2 regions of the Paenibacillus paludis genome follow, and region 2 is predicted to be linked to the other one. Evidence: riboswitches for the same ligand, from Rfam matches in the RefSeq annotation. Region 2 holds a riboswitch; the other holds the start of a gene.

Region 1 (16,663 bases), on a different contig from region 2:
ATTAATTGTATCAAATATCACAGCCTTGCGCCATTGATTTGCCAGAAATTATACAGGGAAAGGACTTTAACCGGATTATTTAAACCCAACTTATTCCTAACCTATCCCTTCCGCCTTTGTACATCGTCGAATGAGAAATGAATGATTCTCCAACCCGGCCCTGATAAAAAAGTATCCCGGTTCAAAGAATAACCAGGCCAAAGAAATTGCGACTTGCGATTCCAATCGTAAACTTCATATTCAGGATGCAGGTCATCAAAATTATCAAAGAGTGGCCACCAGACATTTTGCAGCAGAAGCTTTTTCGGCATATAGATGCCCTCTAGCCAAACTCATTTCTCCATAAAAAAGAACGCCCCAGCCAAAATTGGCAACTTGGAACGTTCTTCGTCTGCAATAATCATACTATTTATTCCTTATTCCTCAACATGTCCTACCTATTCCCCCTCCCCCGCCAACACAAAAGACTTCAGCGTCTTGTCTATAAGAGCCTGCTGTTCAGGTGTTGCGTTAGCGTCGTTTAGCGTGACAGTGAGGGTATAGACCCGTTCATTTTTGCTGAAAACGATGAGCTGGGTGCGGTAAGGAATACCATTTTTGCTCTGGTGCACAGTAAGGCTTGTGGCTGGAACTTCGGCAAAGGTGATGTCCTCCACACGTTCGACCTGCGGGCCTTTGGGGTCATTCTTCGTGTTCTGATAGTAGCTTTGGAGCTGGCTCACAGTGTACTCGGCCGAACCTCCGGGGCTCACAGTGATTTGGAAACGCCCTCCGGTGAAGCGGTACTCTACGTTCTGGGTTTCAAAGACATCCTGGACCGCTGTCCATAATGACGGAATATGAATGCTGTAGCCATAGATTTTGGAGCTTTTGTTGACTGTTTTAGCGTAAAGTACCGGATAGTCATCAGTTTCCAGCCGCCCGAAGTTCTCTTTTATTAATTCAAAATCAATATCGATTGAGCTTAAAATATCTTTGAACCGTGCCTTGTCCTCATCCTGACCGGCAACTGCCACATATTCTACGTAATAGCGGTGCCCATTCTTCAACAGCAGGGTTTGATATTTCGTAATCCAGCCGCTGCCCGGATTCAGCAGACTTTCAATGACCCGCGCCGGTTGACCGGAAACTTTTGCAGACGTGCTTTCTTTAATCGTATAAGCCCCGTCCACATAGTTGGCTCGAATCTGCGCCTCCAACTCCTTGCTCCAGGTTTCCAGCGTAGAACCGGACGGAGCAGCTGTCACTTTCACGCGCAAATAGCTCCCTTGTTTGCTCTCATAATACAGATGCTGGTCATCCATACTCCAGTCTGCAGGGACCTGCAGTGCAATACCGTAATCCTCATTGTACCCTTCTTGCAGCCCGTTTTTTACTGTGGAGAGATCACGTTGGCTTTTATCATTCGGGTCAAAGCTTGGCCGGAAGGAGTTCAACAGCACGGCATATTTATCAAAATCCTTATAGTTCGCTGCATTGTCATCAGTCAGATACAGCTCATACAGTCTCCCACCGGCATTATATTGCCTGTTCTCCCACAATGCGCCGCTGGAATCCTTGCTGACAATTCGCGCGTAGGGAACAACGGCATTCGGATAAGTTTCCCGGTCCAAAATCGTTTCCCCGCCTTCTTCAGCCGAGCGGAGCAACCCATCCAGCAATTGTTCCGGGTCTGCCGGATTCTCCTGCGGTGAGGCATGAACCTCCAGATAATACTGATTCTCTGAATTCATAAAGGTAGCCACGCCTTCATTGCCGCCGCTGTCGCCAACCACCAGTCCGGGAGGATAATTCATGCTCCACTGAAAATGGCTGTTCCCTATCCGGGTCTTACCGACATCGCTGTCAATGCCGCTATCCCCGGGCGCCTCTTCTTCAGTGACCGATGGCACAAGCGACACTACCAGCTCACCGTTGCTGCCGGAAGTTACACGTGCGTCCAGCACTCCCGCCACGAACCTCAGCGGGACCATCAAAACCCCGGAGACCATATGCGGCGGTGCAGCAAGTTTGATTTTGACGCCATCCTTCCAGGCAGTGCTGCTGCCTATCACCATCGTTCCCGTATGCCGTCCGTACATCACCTTGACCACATCGCCGGGTTCGAGGGAAACTGTGCTGCCAAATGTTTTCTTGAACACGCCGAGCGGCACCATGACGGTACCATTCTTCATAAAAGGCTGCTTAATCGTAATTTTTTTGCCATTCACCGTTGCAGCCGGACTGCCGACCTTAAGGGTGAGCTGCAGCTCCGCCTTCTCCGCCGCGTGCACCTCTGTGGCCGGGAGTACAGTCAGCAGCAGCACCAAAGCAAGCATCATTGTACATAGACCACGAAAAGTATATCTGCGGTCCCTCTTCCGCCCCTCTCTTCCCAGTGCCTTTTTACTCTTCCGCTTGTCCATCAGCATCACCCTCCACATCAGCTTCTTCATTGTTTATCAGGGGATCGCCCTGGCCAAGCGTGAGCTTCCGGGTAACAATATCGCCGTCGCTCTGCATAAGCAGATTTACCACCGCACCCGGTGCGTAGCTTTTGAAAAGTTCATTAACATCCACTAAGGAGCCGACACGGTGGCCGTTAATCGCGTATAAAACATCCCCTTCAAGAATCCCTGCCTTGTCTGCTTCCGCAGAGATGACCTTCGTAACTGTTAAGGGATCTTGTGAGGGCAGGCCCACTAAGGCAGACCAGCTTTCCTCCAGCTCCAGGCCAAGACTTGGATGTTTTACCTCTCCATACTTGAACAGCTGGTTCATAATGTACTGTACCGTATCAGACGGGATAGAAAATCCCATATTCTCTACGCCTACTGCGGCAAATTTCAGACTATTCACGCCCAGCACCTCGCCTTTCATGCTGACGAGCGGACCGCCACTGTTGCCTGGATTAATCGCTGTATCACTCTGGATGAGCCGATAGGCAGCATCCACTGAACGGTTAAGACCGCTGACCACCCCTACCGTGGCAGAATTTCGCAGCGAGAAGGAAATGGGTGTACCGATGGCAATCACTTTGTCGCCAACCTGAAGGCTGGCAGCAGATTGGGCAAATTTCGCAGGCTTTAATGCCTTGGCATTGATCTTGATCAGTGCCAGATCACTAACCTCATCCAGATACGTATTTGTGATGCTGTAGGACTTCGCGTCCGATGTAACGACCACAGCATTCTGCAGACCCTTCATCACATGCGCATTCGTAATAATCCAGCCGTTTGCCCTGACGATGATACCTGATCCATGGGACAGATTAAAACGGTCATTGGGTGCATTAGAGCGATCTTCTGAATATTTACCGATGATTCCTACTACCGACGGGGAAACCTCTTTGATAATTTGCGGTACCGGATCGGTTATCGAGGCTGCACTCTTTTTGCTGCCGGTCAGGGTATTTCCTATTTCTTTAATCTTTCCTGAAGACGATACATTCCCCGCAGTCTGCAAGCCATCCGGAAACGGCGCCCCCTGCGCAGAAAGCGATCCGCCTCCTATTCCTGTCAGCAATACTCCGCACAGCAACAGTCCGAGGCTTTTCTTAACCATGTTCTTCCCCCATTTCCCCAGCCTTCGCCGGGCGCTCTCTCTGACCTTGTTCCAGGTTGTACATAATGCAGTTGACTCATATGAAGACGTGCATAATTTGAAAAAGACGCCTTTAGTCACGCCAGACGGCGGTTAAAGGTGTCTTTGGGTAAACTTAAAATCTGCAATTGTTTTGACTTGAATTTGAAGCAGGGCAGTGTTCCTGTGTCAGCTTAACCAGTGCATAAGCATCGCGTAGTCCGAAACCGCAAATACCAGCAAGCTTACCACTCCGAAGCCAATCGCAAATTTGTTCTTCTGCGGAGCCCGCAGCAGCCGGATGACCCCGATGAGTATCAGGATGGTAAAGGCGATCATAAATACATCGAAGGTATGAAATTTAGACGGTTCTTGCGCAGCAGCTTCTGCAAGCAGCATGGCATTACCTCCTCGAAAGTGTTGTCAAGCAAGTTCATCTAATCCATATCTCCCTCTATGTTATCGCTACCATTTCAGTGACGCAATAGGAATTGCATAAATTTTATGTAAAAGTCACGATAAATATTTTTTAGCGCCGGATTCGGGATAATAATCATGATATTTTTAATTGACACCTTGTTTTTTATTGATTTTTCAAAGAGCAAATTATATGTAAGGCTGTTTTCCATCTCTCCTAATCATTCAACGCAAATCCTTCTCTTTGAATCTTACTGCGGACATGCTCCCGATATGCCTGATTCAACTATTAAGCTGTCCTTATTTCTATAATGGCTTTCAAGCCTGTTTGAGGGTACAATGCTTGCTGACCTGGCCAAGTTTTAATTTGGCAAAGTGCAGAAAGACGGGCTGAACATTATCCGAATGATTATTGAAAAACAATGCCTAAAAAACTAAAAGAACCACGGCGAAAATGCTGTGGCTCTTTTGTCCTTCATGAAGTGCAGTTATACTGTCTCCGACGTCTGCAGCTGCAGAGCTTCAGTCCGCTCCGTATCGCGGATCAGAATCGGCTTCAAGTATTTGCCGGTATAGGACTCCGCAACGGTGATTAACTTCTCCGGTGTCCCTGTAGCCAGTACTGTTCCCCCGCCGCTGCCGCCTTCCGGTCCCATATCAATAACATAATCTGCCGTCTTAATCACATCGAGGTTATGTTCGATGACCAGAACGGATTCGCCGGAATCCACCAGGCGGTGCAGCACCTCCAGCAGGCGGCCGATGTCATCCACATGCAGCCCTGTTGTCGGTTCATCCAGAATGTACAATGTCTTGCCGGTACTGCGGCGGTACAACTCGGAAGCCAGCTTCACGCGCTGTGCTTCACCCCCGGACAACGTTGTTCCCGGCTGGCCAATCTTGATGTACCCAAGACCCACATCCAGTAAGGTCTGCATTTTGCGGTGGATACGCGGGATGTTCTGGAAGAACCCGGTTGCATCCTCTACCGTCATCTCCAGCACATCAGAGATGTTTTTGCCTTTGTATTTCACTTCCAGCGTTTCGCGGTTATAACGTTTGCCTTTGCATACTTCGCAAGGCACATAGACATCCGGCAGGAAGTGCATTTCAATCTTGATAATCCCGTCTCCACGGCAGGCCTCGCAACGGCCGCCTTTGACGTTGAAGCTGAAGCGGCCCTTCTGGAATCCGCGCACCTTGGCTTCATTAGTTTTGGAGAACAGATCACGAATATCATCGAACACCCCGGTATAGGTAGCCGGATTGGAACGCGGCGTACGGCCGATCGGCGATTGGTCGATCTCTATGACCTTGTCCAAATTGTCCAGACCGCGAATTTCCTTATGCAGTCCGGGACGGACCTTAACAGCCTTATTCAACTGACGAGCCAGGCTCTTATAGAGGATTTCATTAACCAGCGACGATTTGCCGGAACCGGAAACTCCAGTCACTGCAGTAAAGACACCTAACGGAATCTTGACATTTACATTCTTCAGGTTATTCTCTTTGGCTCCGCGAATTTCCAGCCAGCGGTCATCGGTTGGCCGCCGTTTGGACGTAACCGGAATAAACTTGCGTCCGCTTAAGTACTCTCCGGTCAAGGAATTCGGGTCTTTCATGATTTCCTGCGGCGTCCCTTGGGCAATAACCTGTCCGCCGTGGATACCGGCACCCGGTCCGATATCAATAATATAGTCTGCCGCCATCATCGTATCTTCATCATGCTCAACCACAATTAATGTGTTGCCGAGATCGCGCATATGCCCCAGTGTGGCGATCAGCCGGTCATTGTCTCGTTGATGCAGACCAATACTTGGCTCGTCCAGGATGTACAGAACGCCCATCAAGCTGGAGCCAATCTGCGTCGCCAATCGGATCCGCTGCGCCTCACCGCCGGAGAGTGAACCTGCCGCACGACTGAGTGTCAAATAATTCAGACCCACATTCACCAGGAAGCCAAGTCTGCTGCTAATCTCTTTCAGGATAAGATGGGCAATGGCCGTTTCCTTCTCGCTAAGCACCAGATTATCAAAGAAGTTCAAACAGTCGCCAATCGAGAGATCCGTAACATCCGCTACATTCTGCTCATTAATTGTGACCGCAAGAATTTCTTTCTTCAGCCGTTTGCCCTTGCACACATTACAAGGCTTGGCACTCATAAAACCTTCGATAAACTCACGGATTCCATCCGATGCCGTATCGCGGTAACGTCGTTCCAGATTCGGAATAATTCCTTCAAAGGCAACCAGCGCATCTTTTTTCTGGCCGAAGTCATTTTCATACCGGAACCGGATCTTCTCGCTGCCTGTGCCGTGGAGCAGCTTGTTCATGTGTTCGGGAGTCAAGCTGCTCACAGGAACATTTTGCGGAATCTTAAAGTGCTCACAGACAGATTTCAGAAACTGCGGGTAGTAGTTCGATGTGCTGCCGGTCCAGGCCAGAAATGCTCCTTCTTCAATCGATTTCTCGGAATCCGGAATTAATAGATCGGGATCGACAACCATATTCATACCAAGTCCATCACACTCTGGACAAGCGCCGAAAGGGCTGTTGAAGGAGAACATCCGCGGTGCCAGCTCTTCAATACTAAATCCGCATACCGGACAAGCAAAATTCGAACTGAACAGAAGTTCTTCCTGGCCGATAACATCAACCAGAATCTGTCCACCCGAGAGCTTCAAGGCTGTTTCAAGCGAGTCGGTCAGACGAGTCTCCATATCATCCTTGATGACAATACGGTCAACCACGACCTCGATGGTATGCTTCTTGTTCTTCTCCAGTTGAATATCTTCAGTGACTTCCCGCAGCTCGCCGTCAACGCGCACACGGACAAATCCCTGCTTAGAGATGTCCGAGAACAACCCCTTGTGTTCACCCTTGCGCCCGGAAATAACCGGTGCCAGAATCTGCAGCCGCGTCTTCTCGGGATACTGCATAATCCGGTCCACCATCTGTTCGACGGTCTGTGATGTAATTTCGATCCCGTGATCCGGACAATGAGGATGGCCGACCCGGGCAAACAACAGCCGCAAATAGTCATAAATCTCCGTAACCGTACCTACCGTTGAGCGCGGATTGCGGCTTGTAGTCTTCTGGTCGATCGATATTGCCGGAGATAATCCGTCGATGGAATCAACGTCCGGTTTCTCCATCTGGCCCAGGAACTGGCGGGCATACGCCGACAGGGACTCGACATAACGGCGCTGTCCCTCCGCGTAGATCGTATCGAACGCCAGCGACGATTTGCCGGAGCCGCTAAGTCCCGTAAGCACGACGAAGCGGTCCCGCGGAATCGTTACGTCAATGTTCTTGAGATTATGCGCCCTCGCGCCTTTGATTACTATATTTTCGTTCGCCAACGGTACCTCTCCTTTATATACATCATTTAGTTCAAAGCTAGTTCAAAGCCTTATTTAAAAACACATTTCAAAATATTTTCGATCCCTCCCAAACCCTCCCTTCCAAGGGAGGGCCCCAAGGGCTGCGCCCTCTGGACACCCGCAAGGTTGGCGAAGGAGATGGATGGGGCTGTACTTAGCTGTTAGGGTGCTCGGAGCGCTTGTCCCTAAAGGGACCGCTTCAACGTCCGTGCTCCGCTGGTCGGCACGCTGCATGCTGCTGCGTGCCGGGAGGCTGTCCCTGACGGGATGCGCTAAAACTGAAAACTTTCAGGACGGCTGTCCCTACGGGATGCGCTAAAACTGAAAACCTTCAGGACGGCTGTCCCTGCGGGATGCGCTGACAACAGGCAACAAAACAACGGAGCAGTTTATCTAAAAAGAACGGCCTGGGAAGCGCCGTTCCGGTACTCGCTTAAATATTTACTCGGCACGTAGCTCCAGCAAAGCATCACGCAGCTCGGCGGCGCGCTCGAATTGCAGGTTCTTGGCAGCGTCCTTCATCTCGGCCTCCAGACGCTGCATCAGGCTTTGGCGGTCCTTCTTGCTCATCTTGCCGCCCACACCGGTGAGATATTCGGCTTTGGATTCGGCGACTTTGGTCGCCTCGATGATTTCGCGGATTTTCTTGTTGATCGTCGTCGGGGTGATTCCATGCTTCTCATTATAGGCAATCTGGATCGCCCGGCGGCGTTCGGTTTCGCTCATAGCTTTCTCCATGGAATCCGTAATACGGTCACCATACATAATGACGCGGCCGCCTGAGTTACGGGCGGCACGGCCGATAGTCTGAATCAGTGAGCGTTCAGAACGGAGGAAACCTTCCTTGTCGGCGTCGAGAATCGCGACAAGGGATACCTCTGGCAAGTCCAGTCCTTCTCTTAATAAGTTGATACCCACGAGGACATGGAACGTACCGAGACGCAGATCACGCAGAATCGCCATCCGCTCCAGCGTCTTGATGTCAGAGTGCATATATCGGACCTTGATCCCGATCTCCTTGAAGTAATCGGTCAGATCCTCGGACATTTTTTTCGTAAGTGTCGTTACCAGTACCCGTTCATCGCGTTCCACACGCTCGCGGATTTCACTGATCAGATCATCGATCTGGCCTTCTGTCGGACGCACCTCAATAATCGGATCAAGCAGACCGGTAGGGCGGATAATCTGCTGCACCATCGTATCGCAGTGTTCCATTTCGTATGGACCTGGCGTAGCGGATACATAGACAATCTGGCTTACCTTGTCTTCGAACTCCTCAAACTGAAGCGGCCGGTTATCCAGCGCTGACGGCAAGCGGAATCCATGCTCTACCAGAACGGTCTTCCGCGCACGGTCACCGTTATACATGGCCCTGATCTGCGGAAGGGTAACATGAGATTCATCAATAATAATCAGCATGTCATCCGGGAAGTAGTCCATCAAGGTATAAGGGGTTGCTCCCGGCTCACGGAAGGTGAGCGGTCCCGAATAGTTCTCAATCCCGGAGCAGAAGCCGACCTCCTTCATCATCTCGATGTCATAACGCGTCCGCTGCTCCAGCCGCTGGGCTTCCAGCAGCTTGCCTGCGTCGCGAAGAACGGCCAGCCGTTCCTCCAGTTCACGTTCAATGTTGACGATCGCAACCTTCATCGTTTCTTCCTGGGTTACAAAGTGAGATGCCGGAAAGATCGCGATATGCTCACGTTCACCGATTAATTCTCCGGTCAGCACGTCAATCTCGGTAATCCGTTCAATCTCGTCGCCGAACAGTTCTACCCGGATGGCATGTTCTCCCTGTGAAGCCGGGAAGATCTCAACCACATCGCCGCGCACACGGAATGTACCGCGGACAAAATTTATGTCATTGCGCTGATACTGGATATCTACTAGTCTGCTTAAGATCTGGTTGCGCGGCTTCTCCATCCCTACCCGCAGCGAGAGCAGGAGGCTTCCGTATTCCTTCGGCGAACCGAGGCCGTAAATGCAGGATACGCTCGCTACAATAATAACATCGCGCCGTTCAAACAATGAACTGGTCGCGGAGTGGCGCAGCTTATCTATCTCTTCATTGATGCTGGAATCTTTCTCGATGTAGGTGTCGGAGGAGGGAATGTAAGCCTCTGGCTGGTAGTAATCGTAGTAACTGACGAAGTAATCTACCGAATTGTTCGGAAAAAACTCTTTGAATTCACTCGCCAGCTGCGCAGCAAGCGTCTTGTTGTGCGCAATTACCAGCGTGGGGCGGTTTAACTTGGAAATCACTTGCGCGACGGTGAATGTCTTACCTGTACCCGTCGCTCCCAGCAGCGTCTGGTGCTTCTTGCCCTGCCGGATGCCGTCCAATAATTCCTCAATGGCATGAGGCTGATCGCCCTGGGGTGTGTATTCGGACTCCAGTTCAAAAGTCTTCGTACTGACGACAATATCGCTCATTTGCCCGTCTCCCCTCTATCGTCTAAAATATAGTAGTATAGTATAATTGTGGCCCTAAGTACTGGCTCTCCATACAATCCTGAAAAATATGGAAGATAAGAATACTTGTTCCCGTTTATTATACAGTGTTGCCTACATTCATGCAAACCATAATATATAGAAAAGTAAGGAGTCATAACCTATGGATATCACCGCAATTATCGGCCTCCTGGCTGGACTGGCCGCTATGATCGGCGGCTTCTTTTGGGAAGGCGGCAATCTCTCCGGATTGCTGCAGCCTAATGCTGCACTGATTGTCTTTGGCGGCACATTGGCCGCTGTTCTCATCAGCTTTCCCGCATCTAAACTGCGCCACATCCCTGCTGCTCTGCGCATGGCCTTCGGCAGGCATCCGGACCTGAGTGAGCAGAACGCGGAGGAACTGATCTCCATGGCCGCTATTACCCGGCGCGGCGGTGTGCTCCTGCTGGAGCAAAAAGCCGAAGAACATCCCAATCCCTTTACCCGTGAAGGATTGCTGCTGATCGTCGACGGCACAGATGCTAACGAGGTTCGCCAGATTCTGGAGCTGGACATGGATGCCAAAGAGTTGAAGTACAACGGCTACGCCAAAATTTTTGAGGCGGCCGGAGGCTACGCACCAACGATGGGGATTATCGGGACGGTCATGGGACTGATCCATGTACTCAGCAATCTGACCGACCCTTCCAATCTGGGAGCATCCATCGCAGTCGCTTTTACAGCGACGCTTTATGGTGTAGCCAGCGCTAATCTAATATTTTTACCCATTGCCTCCAAGATCAAATCCCGCAGCCAAACCGAGCTGGCTGGCATGGAGATGCTGCTGGTAGGCATTCTGGCCCTGCAGAACGGGGATCATCCGCAGCTGGTGCGCAAGAAGCTTAGCTCCTTCACTGCGGATTCTGAAGGAAGCCGTAAGCGTGAGTATGCAAGAGGGCTGCTATGAGGCAGAGAAACCGGCGTAAGCAGCACGCCGAAGGCCGGGAGAGCAATGACCGCTGGATGATCACTTATGCCGATCTCATTACACTTTTACTTATATTTTTCGTCATCATGTACGCCATGAGCAGTCTGGACGTGCAGAAATACAAGATTGTCACCGGTTCCCTTTCGGAAACGTTCAGGAGCGGCAACCCCGTGCTTGAAGGTGGCGATGGCATTCTGGAGAGCCAGCAAGAAACGGAAAACATCGGCTCAACAAACAATCAGGATAATGGAACAGGAAGCGAAGCTGCAGGCACAGCCAATGCCGGAGAGACGGCTCAGCCGCCTTCGTCACGTGAACTGGCTTTCAAGGAACAGGAAGCGAAGCTTGCCTCATTGATGGGCGTCATCACCAAATATGTTGAAGACAACAACCTCGGGGATCAGATCTTTGTTGCAGATAAACCACAGGGCATTGCCATTACGCTTAGCGACCGTTTCCTGTTCGATGCCGGCAAAGCCGAGCTGAAAGCACCTGCATTCCCTGCGCTCCGCCAGCTCTCAGGCCTGTTCCGCGGCATAGGCGCATCCATCAGCATTGAGGGGCATACCGACAATACCCCGGTGTCGGTTGGCTCACGCTATAACGACAACTGGGAGCTGTCAGGCGCGCGGGCACTCTCCATCCTGCGTTTCTTCCTCGACAATGAAGGACTGGATCCGGATACCTTCCAGTATGCCGGCTATGCCGATACCCGGCCCGCTGCCGACAATACTACGCTGCTTGGAAAACAGAAAAACCGCCGCGTCGAGCTAATCGTGCTGCGGCAGCTTCAAGACGAAGAATAATTCCGCCTATCAGCCCAGAACAGCAGATGATGAAAGGTTACATTTGCTTCTTAAGGAGTCTTAATAGGTATGGAAACTCTAAACGGAACATCACCTGATCCCACCCGATTTCTAAAAAATCTGCGTCTGCTAGTTTCGCTATTGGTTACCGCGTTTCTCCAGGGAATCATTACGTTCTTCGTTGGGGGCATGGCTTCTTTCCTTTTACTCTCGTCGTACTCCCTTTTCTGGGGCGAACAAGCCAATGTGTATCCGCTAAGCAAGCTGATTCAAATCGCCGTTCGTTTTTTGCTTGCGGGCGGCGCTTTTGCCTTGCCCTGGCTGGGAGTCTGGTGGATGCTCTACGGTCTGGCCGACAACGGACGCATCCGCTGCTTTTTTCTGCACCTGTTTTTCGCTTATGCGCCGCTTGTGGTTATCTTTTTGCAGCTTGATCCCGTGTATTACCCGGACACAATGATCCCCAGCTCAGCCGGTGAGATGACCTTTTTTGTCTGCATGGCCATGGCAGCTGTCCTGCTGTATCCCTTTTACTCTATCGGCGTTTACTACTTTGTGCTCAGACCGGCTGCACCCCCTCGCAAAATCTGCAGATTTATCCTTTTATGCTGTTTATTCGTCCTGATTAGCCTTGCACTGCTGCCCCTCTTGTGGCGGATGGCTCCACATTTTTATCCGGGACTTGCAGATTTTCCAAGCCGCTGAAAGCGCAAAAAGACAGACTTCTCACATTAGTGCAGCTAATGCGCGAAATCCGTCTTTAATAATTTTTTTATAAAACCAATTGCTATTCCCCAACCCGTTCACGGTAAGCGGCTGCGTCCAGCAGTCCCGATACGGCGTCGGCATACTCGCCTTCGATCTCCAGTTCAAAAATCCAGCCCCCGCTGTACGGCTGATCGTTAATCAGCTCCGGGCTGTTCTCCAGTGCATCGTTAATCTTGGTCACCGTTCCCGATACCGGTGAATATAATTCGGAAACCGTCTTCACGGATTCAATGCTGCCCACGCTGTCCCCGGCAGAAATAGCCGATCCAACTTCAGGAAATTCCACAAATACGATATCGCCTAGTAAATGCTGGGCATGATCCGTAATCCCAACACGTATTAAACGTCCTTCGCCCTGCTGCGCCCATTCATGCTCCTCGCTGTACAGCAGGTTATCTAGCACTTCACTCATTTCAAGCCGCCTCATTTCCGAATTGGAGTTGTAAATTTAGTTATAGACTAAGTTATCGTCCTGCTCAATGTCAATATAACTGACAGGAAATTTAAATTTGTCATCTTTTTGACGTTTTTTTGTTGACAGTGCACCTCCATACCCGGTTTAATGGAGACAGCAGAAAATTATACGGTTTGCGAATGATGGCATAGGGAGAGACCGTCTCTTGAAGACGGCGCCGAAGGAGTAAGCCCTCTACGGGGTGAATCTCTCAGGCAAAAGGACCTTTGCCGGACGCATCTCTGGAGAGCATCAGGCCCTGCTATTGCAGCGTACTGGTCACCAACGGGGAAACCTGCCGGGTTCACAGCAGGGTAACTCTCAGGTACAAAGGACAGAGCGGAAGTCTATATGCGTGTGCGCATATTTGGCTTCCGCCTGTCCTTTTTTTTAATGGGCAGAAACGGACTCCGTCCCTGCCGGCAAAGGAAATCCCGTTAGGCTTGCATGTAATCAGACCAAGGGAGTGAGCACATGAACGCTTTGAAAAAAACGCCTTTTTATGACCTTTATTCTGCTTATGCGGAGTCCAGATGCATTGACTTCGGCGGCTGGGAGCTGCCGGTGCAGTTTACAGGAATCGTCAAGGAGCATGAGGCCGTCCGCGGGCAAGCCGGACTGTTCGATGTGTCGCATATGGGTGAATTCATGGTTAGCGGCAGCGGCTCCGAAGCCTTCCTGCAAAAAATGACGACCAATGATGTCAGCAAGCTGGCAGACGGTGGAGCGCAGTACACGCTGCTTCTATATCCAAACGGCGGTGTTGTCGATGATTTGCTCGTATACCGCCTCGGCGAAGAGCGTTACATGCTTGTCGTGAACGCCTCCAACATCGACAAGGACTTTCAGTGGCTGCAGGAGCATCTCACCGCAGAATTCAGCGGCGTCAGCCTGAGCAATATCTCGGATGAGACTCTTCTGCTCGCCCTGCAGGGCCCGCTGGCTGAGGCCATCCTCTCCAAAGTTACAGCGGCTCCCATTGCTGAGCTGAAGCCTTTCCACTTCATCGAGAACGCCGAGGTATGCGGCGTGAACGTTCTGCTCTCCCGCACCGGATATACCGGCGAGGACGGATTCGAGCTCTACGCGCCGCCGGATACGGCGGCTGCGCTGTGGAACGGCCTGCTGGAAGCGGGTGCTCCGCACGGCCTGACACCGGCCGGTCTTGGCGCACGCGACACGCTGCGCTTTGAAGCCAAGCTGCCGCTGTACGGCCAGGAGCTGTCGGCGGATATTACGCCGCTGGAAGCAGGCGTGCAGTTCTTCGTGAAGCTGGACAAAGAAGATTTCATCGGCCGTGATGCGCTGGTGAAGCAGAAGGCTGACGGTCTGCCCCGCCGCCTCGTCGGTCTGGAAATGATCGACCGCGGCATTCCGCGTTCCCACTACCCTGTATACGGAAATGGAGTAAAGATCGGTGAAGTGACCACCGGCACCCAGTCACCGACACTCAAACGCAATCTCGGACTTGCGCTGCTGGATGCAGCTTACAGTGAAATAGGCACAGAGGTAAACGTAGAGATCCGCGGCAAGCAGCTCAAGGCTGTCGTGGTCAAAGCGCCATTCTACAAAAAGAGCCAGGGAGTGAAGCCGCAATGAAGCACCGTTATCTGCCAATGACTGAACAAGACCGCCACGAAATGATGGAAGCAGTCGGAATTCAGTCCATGGAGGAGCTGTTCTCCGATATCCCCGAGGCCGTCCGTTATCAGGGAACTATGCCGATGTCGGAGGCGCTGGATGAATACGCCTTGCTGCGCCATATGAAAGAGCTGGCCGACAAAAATGCCAATTTCGATACCCACGCCAGCTTCCTCGGCGCCGGCCTGTATGACCATCATATCCCGGTTGTCATCAATCATGTCATCTCCCGTTCGGAATTCTATACTGCTTATACCCCTTACCAGCCGGAAATCAGCCAAGGCGAGCTGCAGGCGATCTTTGAATTCCAGTCCTACATTTGTGAGCTGACCGGCATGAAGGTGGCCAACGCCAGCATGTACGATGGCGCTACGGCTTTCTCGGAAGCGGCAGTACTTGCAGCTGGTGCCACCAAACGCAAAAAGCTGATTGTCTCCCGCACCGTGCATCCGGAGGCCCGCCAGGTGCTGCGCACTTCGGCAGGGGCCTGGGGCCTCGATGTCGTAGAGATTGACTATAAAGACGGTGTAACCGACCAAGCGAAGCTTGCCGCAGCCATCGACGGCGACACGGCGGCTGTCCTGGTGCAGTCACCGAACTTCTTCGGCGCGATAGAAGATCTCGGTGCCATCGAGCCGCTGATTCACGGCGTCAAAGGCCTGTTCATTGTCAGCGCCAACCCGCTGGCGCTCGGCGTTCTGGAAACGCCTGGCAAGCTCGGCGCCGACATCGTCGTCGGTGACGCGCAGCCGCTGGGCATTCCGGCTTCGCTGGGCGGACCAACCTGCGGATTCTTCACCGTAGCGGAGCATCTGATGCGCCGCATGCCGGGCCGGATTGTCGGCCAGACCGTTGACCGGAACGGCAAACGCGGCTTCGTGCTGACGCTGCAGGCCCGCGAGCAGCATATCCGCCGTGAAAAAGCCACTTCGAACATTTGCTCCAACCAGGCGCTGCTGGCGCTATGCGCTTCCGTCTATTTGTCCGTGATGGGCAAAGAAGGCATGCGCGAGGTTGGCGAGCTGAACATCCGCAAGAGCCACTATGCCGCCGGCAAACTCGGCGAAATTAACGGTGCTGCGCCTGCGTTCTCAGCTCCTTACTTTAACGAATTCGTCCTGAAGCTTCCCGAAGGAAGTGAAGTGAGCGGGATTAATTCCAAGCTCATAAAAGAAGGTTATCTCGGCGGTTACGATCTGGGCCGTGATTATCCGGAGCTTGCCGGACATATGCTGGTTGCCGTCACGGAGAAAAGAAGCAAAACCGAAATTGACCAATTCGCCAGCGCACTGGAGGGCTGTTTATGAAACCGGAACAAAGTCTGATCTTCGAGCTTAGCCGTCCCGGCCGCTCGGCCTACTCCCTGCCGCAGTGTGATGTTCCGCAGGATGAGAACCTTGATGCGCTGATCCCTGCAGGACTTCTGCGCAGCGAACCGGTCGTGCTGCCGGAAGTATCCGAAGTGGATGTCATCCGCCACTACACCGCGCTGTCCCGGCGCAACTTCGGCGTCGACAACGGATTCTATCCGCTCGGCTCCTGCACGATGAAATACAATCCGAAGATCAACGAAGATGTTGCCCGCTTCCCGGGACTGGCCAAGATTCATCCTTACCAGCCGGAAGAAAGCATTCAGGGTGCCCTGGAACTGATGTACACCCTGCAAAATGATCTTTCCGCTTTGACCGGCATGGATGCCGTCTCCCTGCAGCCTGCCGCAGGCGCACATGGTGAATGGACTGGCCTGATGATGATCCGCGCCTACCATGAGAGCCGCGGCGAGACCCGCACGAAGGTGATTGTGCCGGACTCCTCGCATGGCACCAACCCGGCCAGCGCCGCAGCAGCCGGACTCGATACGGTGACGATTCCTTCCAATAATAAAGGAATGGTTGATCTTGAAGCGCTGAAGGCAGCTGTCGGCAGCGATACCGCTGCGCTGATGCTGACCAACCCCAGCACACTCGGCCTGTTCGAAACGCAGATTGTGGAGATTGCTGCAATTGTACATGAAGCGGGCGGACTGCTCTATTACGATGGAGCCAACTCCAATGCCATTATGGGCATTACCCGTCCCGGCGATATGGGCTTCGATGTGGTGCATTTGAATCTGCACAAGACGATGAGCACCCCGCACGGCGGCGGCGGCCCGGGAGCCGGACCTGTCGGCGTGAAGGCGAAGCTGATTCCTTTTCTTCCGCAGCCTACGGTG
Region 2 (16,663 bases):
GCTGTCTTGGCGATGATCCCGATGGAGACCAAGCCTTCCGCCTGAAGCGCCGCAAGATGCTCAGCTATTCTTGCGGCCCGCTGCCCGCCGCTGCCCATCTGAGAGAGGAGCGGTTTTCTGCCCTTGCGTTCAAAGGCTACAATCTCCTTGGCGTTAGGCAATAAAGACTTCGTGAATTCCACAATCTCACGCGTTGACCGGTAACTGCGAACCAGACGGAATAAGCTCGTTTCAGATTCGCCATACAATCCGATGAGCGGTGAATCTTCGCCGTGCAGTTCTGTGGCCTGAGCAAAGATAGCCTGACCGAAATCGCCAAGCACCGTCATGCGGGCACGGGGAAACATTTTTTTGAGGAACTCATACTGAAACATCGAATAATCCTGACCCTCATCGACGAATACATGCCGGATCTCCGTGTTCACCCGAACGCCCTCGATGAGTTCTTTCAGGTACAGGTACGGTGTCGCATCTTCATAGAAGAGTTCGGACCGGCTAAGCTTCTCCTTGGTTTGCTGACAGATTTCCGGCCAGAGCAGGGAATTTCCAGCTTCATTCGTCATCTTCGCCAAAGCATTCTCTTCTTCAAAGAACTGGATGTACAGCCGGATCATGTCTATGAACAACATCCGCTTCACACTTCGCTTCAGCGGTTTAAATTGCTCCTTCACGACCATCCGGCGCAGCAGTGCTTCCTCCCGCTCAGCATAATCGAAATCGCCCTCGTCCAGCCTGCGCTTGCCGCGCTGCATTTCACGGGCTTCTTCATATTGTTCGGCAAAGTCAAACACACCTCTGTCTTTATGCAGTTCATTAAACGCATCGGCGTACTGATCGTTGTCAAGATAATCAAGCTCCTCCTGCACCCAGAACGCCTCACGTTCCTTGTCCTCCAGCAGAGAAAGTTCACGCAGCAGCCACTCCTGCAGCAAAGCGATGCGGTTGGATAAGCGAATGGAAGAATCATAGCTGTAAAATTTCGATTCCATTTGCTTTGCTGTGATCAAATCGCGATCCCGGAAGCGTATGCTTATGAATCGCATGCCCTTCCCCTCCAACCCCTGCGCATACTTCTGGAGCGCTTGAAGAAAGTCCACAGATGCCTTGTATTGGATTCCTTTCAGCCGGGCTTCATACCCGCGGTCAGATTGTTCTTCCAGCACATATTCAATCTGGTCAAAGGGATCCTCTAAACGAAACGTCCTGCCAAGCCAGTAATCGAGATATTCATGGAAGGTCGTCTGCTGCATGTTCTCTTCACCGAGTTCAGGAAGAACGGTAGATACATAACTGTTAAACATCGGATTAGGTGAGAACAGGACAATTTGGTCAGCCCTCAGCCGTTCGCGGTGTTTATACAGCAGGTACGCCACCCGCTGCAGGGCCGCCGAGGTTTTCCCGCTGCCAGCCGCCCCCTGCACGATGAGCATCCGGCTGTTGTCATCGCGGATAATGGCATTCTGTTCCTTCTGGATCGTCGCGACGATGCTCTTCATCTGATTGTCGGCACCCTTGCCAAGCACCTGCTGCAGCAATTCATCGCCAATCGTTAAGCTCGTGTCGAATACGTTCTGCAGTTGATCTCCGCGAATCTGATACTGCCGCTTCAGCTGCATCGTTCCAGCGATAGCTCCACCCGGCGTATCATATCCGGCCGCGCCCGGTGAATAATCGTAATACATACTAGCGATCGGAGTACGCCAGTCGTACACCAGAAAACTCATGCCATCTGAGTCAATGAAGGATGACACACCGATGTAGACTTGCTCGGCAGTGTTCAAGCCATCCTCATGAAAATCGATGCGTCCGAAGTAGGGAGAGGACAGCAGCCGTTTCATGTTTTTCCATTGCTGCGCGCGTAACCGCTGGCTTCGCTCCCGTTCGGATAATAAAGCTTCTTGCTGCCTGATACTGTAGAAGGTCTCTTCAAAATCTTCGCTAGTGCTTGTGTTTACAGTCACTTCTTCCCAAAATTGCTTGCGGATGTCCACCACTTGGTCATGCAGCCCGGCCACTTCCGGCTCCAGTTCGCTGATCCTCGCTTGCAGCTTTTCCATAACCTGCTTCAGCCGTTCCTGTTCTTGCTTCCAATCCTCTGCACTTATCATCTTCCTGCATACACTCCTTCATTCGAATTTGTAAAATGAAAGTTTGACAACCCGTATTACTGTGTGGTAAGATTAAGTTGTAAATAAGATAGGATTATTATGTTATTTTCAAAATAAATGATTAGTAATTCTCCAATCATATCATAATGCTTCTGTGTGCACAACATCCATTTATACATAATTAGCCCCGGCAGATTTGCCGGGGTTTTTAATTGCCAGGGTCCTTGAAATTCCCGCAACTTAACCTAACATGATTCTTATGGAGGCTCCTCAATCTGAGGGGCTGTTTTCTTTTTCAGGGAACAAACCCAATCATTGAATGCATAATCAGCTCACCTGCAGTAGATAATTTCTAAAAACAAGGAGAGTGGTTAAATTGAAACGATCGGTAAAATCAGTCACGTCCCCCAAGAAATTTATAGTAGGTCACCACTTATTAAACGAACTATCTACGTATACCACTACTTATGGTGACCATGCTTATGTAATTTGTGATGAATTCATTCTGGATCGTGCAGCGAAAGAAGCGGGGCAATCCTTTAAAGAAGCTGGACAGCAGAGTGAGTTCGTGAAATTTAATCTACAAATTACTCAGGAAGAAATCGATAGGCATTGTGCAGCGGTTAAAAAATCAGGCGCTAATGTGATTGTGGGTATTGGCGGCGGGAAAACCTTAGATACCGCTAAAGCCACCGCTTATTATGTACATTTGCCTGTGGTTATCTTCCCAACCATCGCTTCAACTGATGCCCCCTGCACCGCACTTTCTGTCATCTACAAAACAGACGGCTCGTTTGACCGCTATCTGTTCCTGCCAACCAATCCGGATGTGGTCTTGGCAGATACAAATATTTTAGCAAGTGCTCCAACCCGTTTTTTTGTCGCTGGAATTGGAGATGCGCTCGCCACCTATTTCGAAGCACGCGCCTGCTACCAGAAAAATGGTGATAATCTGGTCAATTTGAAACCCTCGCTTGCCGGATTAGGTATCGCCAAGATGTGCTATGACACTGTTCTGGAATATGGCCTTCAAGCGAAGATAGCCGTTGATCATAAAGTTTCCACGCCTGCCGTTGAAAAAACAATTGAAGCCACCATCTATTTAAGTGGTGTGGGGGCTGAATCCGGCGGTTTAGCCGCTGCTCATGCCATTCATAACGGAATGACCGCTGTTCCATCGCTGCATCATGCACAGCATGGCGAAAAAGTAGTGTTTGGTTTATTAACACAGCTTGTTTTAGAAAGTGCACCCAAAGAAGAAGTGGAAACGGTCATTAACTTCATCAAAGAAGTGGGCTTACCCTTAACATTAAAAGATCTCGGTCTGGATCAGTTTAGAGAGGAAGAATGGCGGAAAGTGGCGGAAGATGCATGTGCCGAAGGAGACACGATGGGCAATATGCCACATCCCGTAACTCCTGATGACGTATACCAGGCCATCATTGCGGCAAATGCATTGGCAGAATATTACCATAATTAAAATCTGGAGACCTATTGAAACACTAAGCAGCCAATTGCCGGGATGGAACCGACAGCTGGCTGTTTAAAGCCGCTGAAACAACTGCTCCCCTTTTGTCTGCATATATCTATACATTGCTAGGCATGCCGCTATCATAATCATGCCAACCCCTAACAAGATGAGATTTGCATTTACCTGCGTCAGAAGAAGGGATAGTCCCAAGGGAACTAATAAACTGATGAACCCTATGAGCATAGATACAAGAACTGCTGCACTCTGTTTGATTACCGTAACTTCGCTTTTCCACTCCAGGTTAGGTAATTTCAGGTTAACAATAATGCCTATCAGCGCGGAATAACAAGCATAGATCAAAGGGATAACAAGCAATAATAAGCTTTCCATCCATCCCGTGCGCAACGATATCATAAGCATTACACTACTAATACTCAGGACGGGTAATGTGATGGTCAGATTCACGGCAACTTTGCTAAGCCATATCGCTTGTTTCGATACGGGTGAACTTTTTAGTATCCATAAATTGTTGCCTTCAAGCGAAATGGAACTTGACGTTGTGCAGCTTAAAACTACAAATAAGGATAGGAGGATGGGAGCCAGCGTACTCAGATAATGGGATAATTGTGGAATTTCAATCATTTCCCCCAGCTTCTCCGAACTGACAAACAATAAGGCAACCGACATCACCAGTAATAGAATCATGCCTATACTTGTGTTCAGCACATAAACAGAAGAGCCAAAATATCGGCGCAACTCCTTCTTATACAGTGCACGAAATGGAGAGGAGGCTTCTAACGGCTTCATGGTATATTTGCTGCCTGCATGACTGGTCATTAGACCTGTATGAATCGCTTTATATCTTGTACTTAACACAGTGGCAAATATAATAAATGAAAGTACGGATAACGCAATAAATAATAACAATGAGCCTACCTGATACGAGCAGACCGCATCGACATACATCGCTGCAAGAGGATACAGCTTAAATATCATATCGGCCAGCTCAGTCCCCATATCAGCAAGTGCCTGCTGGTTTCCATTCAGCGTAAATGAACCGACCATAAGTGCAATCACAATGGCAAAAGTTAATACAAGACTGATCATCCTGCTCGCTTTAAACCGGGAAGAGATCCAGCTGATGCATGAACCAATAATCGTTGCCGCAATAATCGGCAGTAATGGGATAAATAAAAGGGTCATTAGAAAAAACAGATAAAATAACGTCCCCGGATTCACTTTTATAGCATATACCACACCTGCTGGCAGCATGACCATCAAAGAAAAGAACAAATTCAGCACATAGAGCTGAAGAATACGGCTTGCCACAACATGACTCGTCTTGATCGGCAGCGACATCACCAAATCGTAGTCCTTATAGCTGAATAATACACCGCTTGCCTTATAGACCGTGGTGAAGAACCCTACAATAGAAGTAACAGCCATCATAATCGCCAGCAATAGATCCATTCGCCCCATTTGTTCAAAAGTCACTGCCAACATGAAGCTGTATCCAAATGATACTACTGCTATCATGAGCACTCCCACAAAAATACCAAAGGCGAGTAAAAGCGATTTGCGTCTTTCTTTAACATCTTTTGTATGTAAAGCTTTATTCAACCCAAATGAAGATAACAACTGCAGCTTCGTTAATCTCCAGATATTAATCATTGTCGATCAGCTCCATGAATAATGCTTCCAGGCTATTTTCGCCCTTTACTTCTTCTGTCTTGCCATGGGCTATCAATTGGCCCCCCTTTATGATCGCTATCTTATTGCAGAGCTTCTCTGCCACATCCAGCACATGCGTTGAGAAGAAGATGGCACTGCCGTTGCTGCACAGCTCTACCATAATTGTCTTTAGCATGTGAGCGGCTTTTGGATCAAGGCCAACAAAGGGTTCGTCTAACACCAACAACTTTGGTTTATGAATAAGTGCAGAGATAATCGCAAGCTTCTGCTTCATCCCATGGGAATACGATGAAATCATATCACCCAAATGGACCGTAATTTGAAAAGCATCGCTGTATTTTTTAATAAGCTGCTCACGATCCGCTTTGGATACACTAAAGAGATCACCGATAAAATTCAAGTACTGAATGCCGGTAAGATGATCATACAAATCCGGGTTATCCGGAATATACGCAATCCTCGCCTTGCACGCTACCGGATCTTTTTTTATGGAGATACCGTCAATTTCAATATCCCCTTCTTCAAAATCAAGCACGCCCACTACTGCCCGAATGGTTGTTGTTTTACCTGCACCGTTATGTCCGATAAAGCCGTAGATATCGCCTGGCTCCACCACCAAATTCAAGTCATTTACTGCCTTTTTACCACCCTTATAGCTTTTGGTAAAATGTTTGATTGTAAGCATGCCCTTCACCCTTTCAATGCGTTTTTTCCCATACGCTCTTCCCGTAGAATAACTATAGTACGAATAGCACCGCCCGAACGTTCATTTGTCTGTATAGATATTAAAAAAAGCCCATCCCCCTTAGGATGGACTTCCTCATTATTAAAAAATCAAGCGCCAGCGTGGTTTCACACTTCTTCTACTTTCTGAATGCCGCGCAGCCATATTCCACGGATGGATAACGTATCGGAAATAGTCGTGGTCGGGTCGCCGTCGACCAAGACCAAGTCTGCTCTTGCCCCCTGAATGATACGCCCGCGGTCGTTCAGGCCGAACCGGCGGGCTGTTTTTGAAGTAGCGGACTGAAGAGCTTCTACGGGCGTGAATCCCGCTTCCACCAATAGCTGCATTTCATGGTGTACACTGGCCCCATGGGCAAGCCCGCCAAGCGATGGAACCGGCACGGAGACATCCGTACCCACCAGGATGTCTACACCTGCATGATGAAGATCCATCACATTCCGGTAGTTGTCTTCCATGCTGCCTTGCGGGTAGGTATGGAAGCTGGCATTCAGCGTATCCAACCATTCCGGACTAAGCCTGGAACTCACACGGTGATCCTTGGTCAATTCCGCTGCGGAGTTACCGATAATGGAAGAGTTCAAGACCAGACACGGTGTAACGAAAGCACCGGACTCTGCGATCATTCTCACCAGATCCGAAGTATTGTCCGGGCGGTCGATGAATAAATGGGCCAAACCATCCACCCCAACTTCGATGGCTTGCCGGGAGGAGTCTGCAGTCAATACATGGGCAATTGCAATCTTGCCGTACCGGTGCGCTTCCCCTACGGCTGCACTTAGAATATCTTGGCTTAAGACAGGCAAGCCGGGGGCGGCCAGTACCGTCCCTTCCTCAATCATAATCTTAATATAGTCGGCTCCCTCCCTGACTTGTTCGCCCACAAATACCAGCGCCTCATCCCTGTTCGATACCGCAGCCGCTTCTCCGTGATCGTGATCATGGGCATGAGCAGCCAGCATAGCGTTGCGATCTTCCTCGCTCATTTTCTCCAATTCCTTCAGTACAAAATCCGGGATTTCCCCATCCCCAGGCATAAGTTCATCGGGATGCCCTCCAGGAGGTGTGACCCCCATTCCGGCAGACCGCACGTCGGCAATATCCTCAATCCCCTGGAGCTGTGCCTCGCGGCCGTTTTTCGTAAACCCGCCCATCATTTCCAGTTCAGTCGTCACACCGAATTTCAGTGCGTCACGCAGGCCCTCAACGGAAGTGTGAACGTGGGCATCGATCAGACCCGGCAGTAAAGTCCCTCCTTTCGCATCAATGGTGATCGCATGTGCCGGTATTTCCCCGCCTACCGATAGGATCCGTTCGCCTTCAATCAGGACCGTCGTGGCTCTGATCACGTTCTCGCCGTCAAATATGCGCGCATTGGTGATTGCTGTAATCATTGTGATACCTCCTATAATGGAATAGCGTTTGTTATTGATTGAAATATAACAGTTAGATTTCTAACTGTCAATCTTAAAATTAAATGAAGTCTAACCATTTGAATTTGACAATTTAGGGACCGAAAATTAAGATGTTCTTATAATTAGAATTCAAACTATAGCGAGGGAGTCAGGCACAGGATGACGAAGCAAGCTTTGCTTACCCCCTACTCCGATTTAATCCGGGAGATTGGATTGAAAATCAGAGGTATGGCCAATGTCAGATTATCGGAACTGGGACTGAATGCGCAGCAAGGGCAGATGATGGGCTATATTTTTGAGCATCAGGACAAAGGTGTGATCCAGAAGGATTTGGCCGAGCGTTTCAACCGTAAGGGAGCCACCATCACCAGCATGCTTCAGGGGTTGGAGAAAAAAGGGTATATCAAGCGGGTGATTCCGGAAGATAATGAACGGCAGAAAAAAATATATTTATTGCAAAAAGGGGCCGACCTCGTCGAGGAATTCCACGATATATTCATGGAAGTAGAACGATGTGTTACCCAGGGCCTTACCGAAGAAGAAAGCGCAGCCTTCTTGAAGTTATTAATCAAAGTGAAAGAGACTTTATAGCAAGACAACGCCACTCCTGTGAGTGGTTTTTTATTGAGCTGAACCTTCTTGCTATACGCGGACCTAACCGGTTACAAAAACCTTCTTCTATGCATCAAGGTAATTTGCGCTGCCCAAGCAACTCGGCACACATGGTACAGCAGTAAATAATACCGTCCGCCAAATTGCCGGGGCGATTGGTACGGCTGTCGTGATTACGATTTACAGTGCAGGCTACAAGCCATGCAGCTACAGTGATCCAGCACAATCCTTCTACTACTGCTGAGCTCCTTAAATCCCTTACATCAATTTTAGGGGCAAGTGACGCCTATTACTTCATGATGATTCTATCCATTGCCGCGTTTTTTATCACATTATTTATGCCCACGAAAAAGAAGATCATGATTGAAAAAAAAGCAAACGTAGTCAGCAAGGAAGAACCTCTGTTGTAACACGCATGAGCTAGCAATATCAGTATATGAAGAAGAGAAGCCACTCTTTATGCGAAGTGGCTTTTCTTCTATTATGTCCGCACGGATGAAAGTTCTATTTACGGCCTGTCTCTTCGATAAATATCGATGCTTTTATACCCTTCACCCAGAATCTTCTTCATTTCTGCCCGCCGTTTTTCTCTAGTCTCCTCTTGTACAGCGCTGTATATATAACGGGCCCAATCCTTTCGGTAGCCGGGTGTAAGGGATTGGTAAAAAGCCAGTATCTCCGCACTATCCGTCAGATCTTGCTCCACAGCAGGGATCATAGAGGTGTAATCGTCCACACGTTGACTTGGCTTTGAAGATGCATCCTTGTTCTTCCGCGCCTCCTCTTTGAATCCGACAACGGTAAACACCTCATTTAAGCCCACCATACGTGCAAACTTCAGGTTGCTCGTTCCAATATAACCGTCCTCATCGGCTCCTACCCCTTCAAAAAGACTGTCTCTGTGAATGTAGGCCGAATAAACCTTATTCCCTTTTTTGGGATAAGCGGCGAACAAATAGCCGCCTTTATTTAAATAGTTGTGATCAATCACTTTGTGGACGAGCTCCTGTAGCGATTCCATATTGAGCACATAAGCAAAAATCAGATCATAACTGCTGGCTGTTAATTCAGTGTCATGCTCTGCTAATCCCGCTAAACTGTCGTCATGCTCTGGTCTGTACAATACAGCAACCTTATTGAATTTGTGCATATTTAACTTTTCTACAATTGTTTTAGCCATGTACGGACCCCCGTTAAATGTTGTCTTTATTTAGCGTTGCATAACCGTTGTCTTTTTGCAAGCCGGGCAGCTTTTGTAGCTCCATAAGGAAATGACTTCCTTGCTGAATAAATCAAACAGCCCCCAAGACCCCTGAAAAGTGGGGTAGGAGGCTACTTGTGAGAAAATGTTCTTTGCTTTAAAACTTGCACGTTAGCTGTTAACCAATATTACTTCGCGCTGCGGTCCACAAGTTTACGAGGATCCACTTTGTTGTCCATCAGAAGCGGAGTCTTTGCACCTTTAGCAATTTGATCCCAGGCTACCACTTTAAAGTTTTGATTAAGCTCTTTGCCATTGTTAATGTTGGAATCATCCTGTGCGATGAAAATGCCATAAGGGAACTGTTCGCCCAGTCCGAACCCGAGTACATCAATACCATCAGTTACTGAGGTGCCATCGGTCAATGCGCCATCGGCGATATTGAAGCTAATAAGGTAAGCGTTATTGCCTTCACGGTCATATATCGCGTAGCTGTCACTGCCTTGGCTGGAGGCGATTAAGTAACCTTTGCCGTCAGCACCATAATAGAGTGTCAACCCTTCAATATCATCCTGTAATCGGCGTCCGTCCGCAATATCGACAGTGGATAGAGGTTTTGTGCCGCTGTCCGGCTCCGCATTATATTTGTATATCGCGTAATCCTCTTCCGCTATATACATCATGCCATACTCATCATCGGCTACCATTCCTTCTGATTGCGTAGCCAGCTTAAACTCGCGAACGAGCTTACCTGAAACTTTCCCCTTCCCGTTGTCAGCCAGCTCATATTGCTCAAATTCGCCTTCTTTACCCAGAACCAGAGCGTAATACTTATCCGATTTCAGGCTATGGTAGAGGCTGAATCCGTATACCTCTTCCATCTTCGCTTTAATGGGCTCTGCTACGATGTCAGTCAACTTTCCGGTTGCCCCGTCCATGGCAAAAATATCAACCGTGTTCGTAGAACGGTTCGTCGCGCCAACAATATCTACTTTTTTATCGCCAAGCTGAAAATCATAACGTATATCAATATTATTCATTTTTCCTACTTTATAATTTTGAAGCTCTTTGCCGTTCAAATCATAGACGAGAACGCCTCCGCCTTTGTTCGTGGCAATGATTTTGGAATTCGCCGGGTTCGCAGAATCGAGCCAAATGGCCGGGTCATCGGCTGCATCCTCACCATCTTCAACGGCTGCCGTCTCTACCTGGGCGGTTACGGAATAAGGAGTGATGATATCAGCGGAATTGATAAACTTTGCATTTTCCGCCAGAATAGCTTGAAGCAGCTTGGAAGGAATGTACATCGTGCCATCGACTAATTTGACCTCCGCTGGAAGCTCGCCTGCTTTACCCGCTAGACGATATTCCTTATCGCCTGCCGTGAACGTGCCTGCGAATCCGTTCTTCAGCTTGACCAGTGCCGACTTATCGTCACTATCCCAAGTGATAGTTGCTCCGATCCCATCCATGTGCTTGCGCAGAGGTTCATATCCTTTTAGGTCTGAGGCGGATGCTGCGTTAGTTGTTGCGGCAGGAAGTAGAGCGCCTGCAAGGAGCAGCGTAGATAGTACAGTTTCCCATGTTTTCATTGATGTTCAATGTTCCCCTCTATTGTTAGTAATTGCTTAACTATAGAAGATGAGTGTAAAAGAAGTATTAACAGACAACTAGGCCTTTGTTAAATTTACAATGTAAATTCAAGATAGTATTTGAATGCATCTCATAGTTCCAGACTGCCACTATTATTTCTCAGCAGGGAATTTGCTCATATCCATATACAGCACATTCCAGCGATGACCATCCAAATCAGCAAAACCTGCACCATACATCCAGCCCTGGTCATGGGGTTTGCCGTAAATGCTACCGCCAGCCTTTCCCACCTTCGTTACCATTTCATCCACTTCTTCCTTGCTATCTGCACCAATTGTAAACAATACTTCAGTGCCTTTCGTTGTATCTGCAATATTATTTCCTGTAAATCTTTCGAACGTGGATTCTGTAAAAAGCATCACAATAACATTCTTGTCTCCGATGACTAGACTAGCTTTATCATCAGCACTTCCATGTCCTTGATTCAAAGAAAATCCAATCTCCGTGAAAAAATCTTTTGATTTGTTGATATCTTTAACTGGTAGATTGATCCATATTTGCCCCGCCATAGTTATTCCTCCTTATAAATAAAATTATGTCCATTTTCATTTATAAGAATAACTGCCGGAGTTGCTACTTGAAAGGTGATATTGAAGAATTTCAATTTTTTTTGCCTAAAAAATAACTAAGGCCTGAGGCAATCCCCTTTGTCTATTAAAAGAATGATCGGGTCAGGCATCCATGGGATGTGATTCTGTACTGATTATTTTGCTGCTTCTTTCCCGCTTTCTCCGATTCGTCGAATACAAAACAAATAATAAAATAAACCATAACGGCGTCAATAATAAGGCCGGACGTGTTTCTTCAGCAAACAGCATAATAATGAGTATGATTGCAAACAACGCTAAGACTACATAATTAATAAATGGGGTGAACGGGGCTTTGAATTTTGACTTCGCCTGCAATTCCGGCTTTGTTTTCTTATACCGCAAATGGCAGATCAGAACGATACCCCAAACCCAGATGAAACAAATGGCACTGATGGTTGTCACGATTCCAAAAGCAGTCTCCGGAATCAGCTTACTCAAAAGAGCTCCCACGGATAACACAAGCGTGGAGATGAATAGAGCATTGCTTGGGACATGATTTCTATTCAGCTTTGCAAAATTGGCTGGAGCCTGGTCATTCCTGCTCAAATTATATAGAATCCGGCTTGTTGAGAACATTCCGCTGTTACAGGCAGACGCGGCTGAAGTTAATACGACAAAGTTAATAATTCCAGCAGCAATCGGTATCCCCACCAAACTAAACGTTTTAACAAAAGGACTTTCTGCCGGATTTAGTTCCGTCCATGCGTTGATGCATAACAAGGCGATAATGGCACCCACGTAGAAAAATAGAATTCTTAAAGGGATTTTATTAATAGCCGACGGGATGGTTTTTTCTGGATTGGATGTTTCGGCTGCCGATACCCCCACCAATTCTACACCGACAAAGGCAAACACAACCATTTGGAAGGAAAGTAGGAACCCTGAAACCCCGTTCGGGAATATCCCCCCATGTGACCAAATATTACTGACAGTAACCGTTCCGTTAGCTGTTTTGAATCCAATCACCAGCAGGATTGCCCCGATAACAATCAACGCCAGAATAGTCACTACCTTGATTAATGCAAACCAAAACTCCAATTCGCCAAAACTTTTTACAGTTAATAAATTGAGTCCTAATAAAATGATCAAACAAATGACGGCAGGGATCCATTGCGGGATATCAAACCAATATTGTACATATACGCCAACAGCTATAATATCCGCCATAGCCGTCATGATCCAACAAAACCAATAGGTCCATCCGGTTACAAATGCTGCCCGCGGTCCAAGATAATCTTCAGCGATGTCTGTAAAAGATTGATAACCGGCTTTTGACAACAGGAGTTCTCCCAAGGCCCTCATAACAAAAAACACGGCAATACCCACGATTAAATAAGCAAAGATGATGGATGGTCCTGCGAGTTGTATAGCTTTACCTGATCCTAAAAACAATCCGGTCCCGATGGTCCCCCCAATTGCAATGAGCTGAACATGCCGGTTCTCTAAATCTCTCTTTAGTTCTTGTGGTGCCATGTGAAACTCCCCCTCTACATCTAATAATTCTTTGTGAAATGATGAACAAGTAAAAATGACAATAAAAAAAGAGACTGGATGCGCTCCAATCTCACGGTCATAAGAATATTAAATAAAATACATTCATTATTCTGACGCTTATCAGAATAACAAATGAATTATCCAGTACTCTTCTGTCCTTTTGCCTGAGATTGTGAACCCTTCGGCGCCGGGGAATCCCCACGGTCTCTCCAGAAGCTGCTCCTGCTATAGTGTGATCCATAGCATTCATAGCTTAGAAATTATTTGATTATAGGATCATAACTTCTTTTAAATATTTTTCAATACTAATCATAGTCAAAAGTTTTGTCAATAACATTAGTTACCACCGTGCTTCGCCAAAATAATTATGATAGGGCTTGAACGTTGCCAGCACTTCGTCTACCTTGCCCATTCGTTCCTCCAGGCTTCCCCGAAGTGTGATATAGGGAATCCGCCGCTCCTTCAAATCTGCAATAATTTGCTTATGGAAAATATGCCGCTTCTGATTCCCGCTGCGGTCCCATGTATCCTCGTAAGGAATATCGTCGTCGCACAGGAAAAAAAGGTCGTACCGCTGTGCATTTTCCAGGGCGATCCGGGTTAAGCGTTCAGGGGCCCGGCCGTGGTAATCCAGGGCAAACATATAAGTGGTGATCGCATTGGTATCGACAAAAAGATATTTATCCGCTTGCAGTAAAGCCCGCTCTTCCCGCTCCATATGGCCGACAGCAATTTCATCGAACGCCTCCAAGCCAATTCGGCGGTCCACCTGATGCTCCGTCCAATAATCGCGCCCGTATTCGCTCGCATAGGTTGTGCGATACCGCCGGGCCAACGCTTCGGTGATCGTGGATTTGCCGGTAGACATCGCTCCCACAAAAACCACTTTTGTTATTAAATCCCGATATACGCTATCGCTCACATATTCCCGGTACTTGTAAGGATCCGAACGGACCATAGTAGCTGAAACCGGTACCTGCCCGCGGGCTTCATCCACCCGCCGGTCTACTGCGCCCAAAGCGATGCTCATGTGCTCTCCGTAAAACTCGCTGGAGTAGAAATGCGTCACTTGCTCGCCTTTCAGTAACTCCAGAATATATTGCTCCTCCCTTATCTCATGCTCCCGGTCGTTCGAATACCCGTCGGGACCGTCCCAGGCTTCAATCAGCCGCACCGCCGGGTAGAGCTTGCGAATCCAGTTGGCCCGGATATGCAGCGGGATCGGGGTCACCGTCGTCTCATAGATCACTACAATTAGTTCGTCGACCTCTTGCAGCGCCGTCTCGAACATGAACTGATGCCCTTTATGCAGCGGGGCAAACTTCCCGAGCGTCAAGCCAAGTCTCTTCATGCTGATACCTCCCTAGCGCCCTTGTTCCAATTGTAGTAGCCGTATACAGCGTTAACCAGATACGCGCTCCACATGACGATCATCAGCAGGCCTTCACCGCTTCCCTCCAGCATTCGAATCACCCACAGCAGCACCGTGAACATATTGAGGACAATATAGACCAGCCATTGTTCCTTGAATCTTCGAACCATTAATAGAGTGGCGACAACGGATAACACCGTCGTAATGGCATCAATATAAGGCGAATTCTGCCCCGGTATGAACGATAGACCCAGGCCCAGCAGCAGGCTGCCTAATACGCAGACCGCCCCCACAAGGAGCAGACGCTTGAGCTCTAACTGACGCATGGACAGCTTGCCGTCAGTCCGGTTATTTTTCCACATGTAGAAGCCGACCACATTCATAGGAACAAAGAAAAGCAGATTTAGCATAACCTCTCCAAACAAACCGTTGACGTAAGCCAAGTACGCATAACCAATGGTATTGTACATCCCAAACACATAACTCATCAGATTTCCCTTCGCCGCGAGCACCACGCACAGCACCCCGGTGATAAAGACCGTAAATCCGAATAAAGAATCCTTAGAAAGCACCGTAAACCCAACAGCAATTGAGGTAAACAAAACCAGCCAGGTCAATTCAAACAGGTTCCAACCGCCCCATGATTTATTCACTTGCATCCCCTCTGCTTTCATCCGATTTGTGCACCATAAAGTTAGTTCTCTCTTACTTTCAACTTGATAATAACATATTGTTAATATCATTGAAAGCAAAAATGTACACTTGATGAATCGAATGTTCAAAAGGGAGGCTTCGTGCCTTGTGGCTGCTAATGTAACTGATAAGTTAATTCGTTTAACCACGCGGTCATTGAGGAGATTTTAAACCACAAGTTATAATTCAAGGGACTAGTCGAACTGATAAAAATTGGAGGGTATTCAAATGAATATTGAGATCGGAAAAAAAATCAAAACCCTACGTTTACAAAAAGGAATGACTCAGGAAGAACTAGCAACAAAACTGAATATGTCATCCCAAGCCATATCCAAGTGGGAAAACAACGTAACCATGCCAGATATTCAAATTCTCCCTGAGTTATCTGTGATTTTAGGGGTTACAATTGATGAGCTATTCGCATTAACTGATGACACACATCTAGAGCGTATTGAAAATATGATTAGTACCGAACATTTTATTTCCAAAGATGATTTTAATTATGCTGAACAATTTCTCAAAGAAAGGCTAACTAATGACGAAAAAAAGGCCCCATGTCTCACATTGCTGGCTCAGTTACACATTCATCGTTCAGAGGAGCACCGTGAATTAGCTTCCCATTTTGCCAAGGAGGCCCTGTTATTAGATCCACATAAAAAAAGTAATCATAATGCTTTGCGGGATGCGGAGAATGGAGTCATTTTTGACTGGAACTATTCAAATCACCATAAACTTATAGAGTATTATAAAAATTTCGTGCCAAATCATCCAGATTACTGGCAGGCTTATGTATGGCTTATGAACCACTTACTTGCAGATGGCAGATGCGCTGAAGCTAAAGAAACTCTAGAAGGATTGAACAAAATCCATCCAGGTTATTTATATCAATTATATGGAGGACTGATCTGCAAGGAAGAAGGCAACCTTTCTCAGGCATTAGTTCTTTGGGAGCAGATGACGGATCTGTATCCTGATGAATGGCGTACGTGGTCCTTTAGGGGAGACTGCATGGCGAAACTGTGCAAATACGACGAAGCCATCGAATATTACACCAAAGGATACGAACTACAACCCAATCCCAAATATATAGATGCATTGATAGCAATTTCACATATATATGAGATTCAAGGAGAATATGATAAAGCTATTGAGAAGCTTCAAGAAATCATCGAACAATTGGAAAGTAATTGGGAAATCACAGAGGGTAAGGCAGTTGATTTTTATGCAAGAGAAATAGAATATTTCAAGAAACTGTAAGTAAAGCGGCTTAAACGACTAGCCCATCAATTACACCGCTTCCCCTGCTATATTATGGGGTGGATTTCAATTCTGTTCACGAAAAGCCAATCAATGGAGCTGGCTCCATTGATTGGCTAATTCGGTGCCCGTGATCACAGCTTCCAGCGGCAGGTCATCTTTAAGTTGCCCCCGTGCAGCTCCGCGGTCAGCGTTCCGTTCATCTTGTCCATTAGACTTTTGGCGATAGAAAGACCAAGTCCCGATCCTTGGCCGGATCGGGTGCGGTCGACCGTGTAGAAGCGGTCAAATAGCAGCCTCACATCAATATCGGATAATTCCTTCGCTTCGTTAATGATCGTAAACTCGGCAATCTCCGGC

What was found. Region 2 has a riboswitch for glycine ahead of ACAN56_RS27705 (amino acid permease). Riboswitches for the same ligand answer to the same signal wherever they lie in the genome.
Region 1: it holds a riboswitch for glycine, as region 2 does, so the genes downstream of both, gcvT (glycine cleavage system aminomethyltransferase GcvT) here and ACAN56_RS27705 (amino acid permease) in region 2, are expected to answer to the same signal.

What each region holds. Positions count from the first base shown of each region.
Region 1 covers NZ_JBGJZP010000022.1:58,215-74,877, reverse strand. The annotation lists partial or broken gene ACAN56_RS29335 (hypothetical protein) at 111-336, opposite strand; gene ACAN56_RS29330 (stalk domain-containing protein) at 438-2,405, opposite strand; gene ACAN56_RS29325 (S1C family serine protease) at 2,386-3,564, opposite strand; gene ACAN56_RS29320 (DUF2759 family protein) at 3,751-3,960, opposite strand; gene uvrA (excinuclease ABC subunit UvrA) at 4,467-7,340, opposite strand; gene ACAN56_RS29310 (hypothetical protein) at 7,504-7,680, shown strand; gene uvrB (excinuclease ABC subunit UvrB) at 7,803-9,794, opposite strand; gene ACAN56_RS29300 (flagellar motor protein) at 9,976-10,761, shown strand; gene ACAN56_RS29295 (flagellar motor protein MotB) at 10,758-11,588, shown strand; gene ACAN56_RS29290 (hypothetical protein) at 11,658-12,293, shown strand; gene gcvH (glycine cleavage system protein GcvH) at 12,376-12,768, opposite strand; glycine riboswitch at 12,951-13,047, shown strand; gene gcvT (glycine cleavage system aminomethyltransferase GcvT) at 13,285-14,409, shown strand; gene gcvPA (aminomethyl-transferring glycine dehydrogenase subunit GcvPA) at 14,406-15,758, shown strand; gene gcvPB (aminomethyl-transferring glycine dehydrogenase subunit GcvPB) at 15,755-16,663, shown strand, end outside.
Region 2 covers NZ_JBGJZP010000019.1:126,625-143,287, forward strand. The annotation lists gene helD (RNA polymerase recycling motor HelD) at 1-2,108, opposite strand, end outside; gene ACAN56_RS27665 (glycerol dehydrogenase) at 2,485-3,588, shown strand; gene ACAN56_RS27670 (ABC transporter permease) at 3,652-5,250, opposite strand; gene ACAN56_RS27675 (ABC transporter ATP-binding protein) at 5,243-5,956, opposite strand; gene ACAN56_RS27680 (amidohydrolase family protein) at 6,124-7,410, opposite strand; gene ACAN56_RS27685 (MarR family winged helix-turn-helix transcriptional regulator) at 7,591-8,022, shown strand; gene ACAN56_RS27690 (YdeI/OmpD-associated family protein) at 8,552-9,223, opposite strand; gene ACAN56_RS27695 (phytase) at 9,433-10,836, opposite strand; gene ACAN56_RS27700 (VOC family protein) at 10,990-11,406, opposite strand; gene ACAN56_RS27705 (amino acid permease) at 11,569-12,960, opposite strand; glycine riboswitch at 13,124-13,204, opposite strand; gene ACAN56_RS27710 (AAA family ATPase) at 13,322-14,332, opposite strand; gene pnuC (nicotinamide riboside transporter PnuC) at 14,329-15,006, opposite strand; gene ACAN56_RS27720 (helix-turn-helix domain-containing protein) at 15,275-16,303, shown strand; gene ACAN56_RS27725 (sensor histidine kinase) at 16,438-16,663, opposite strand, start outside.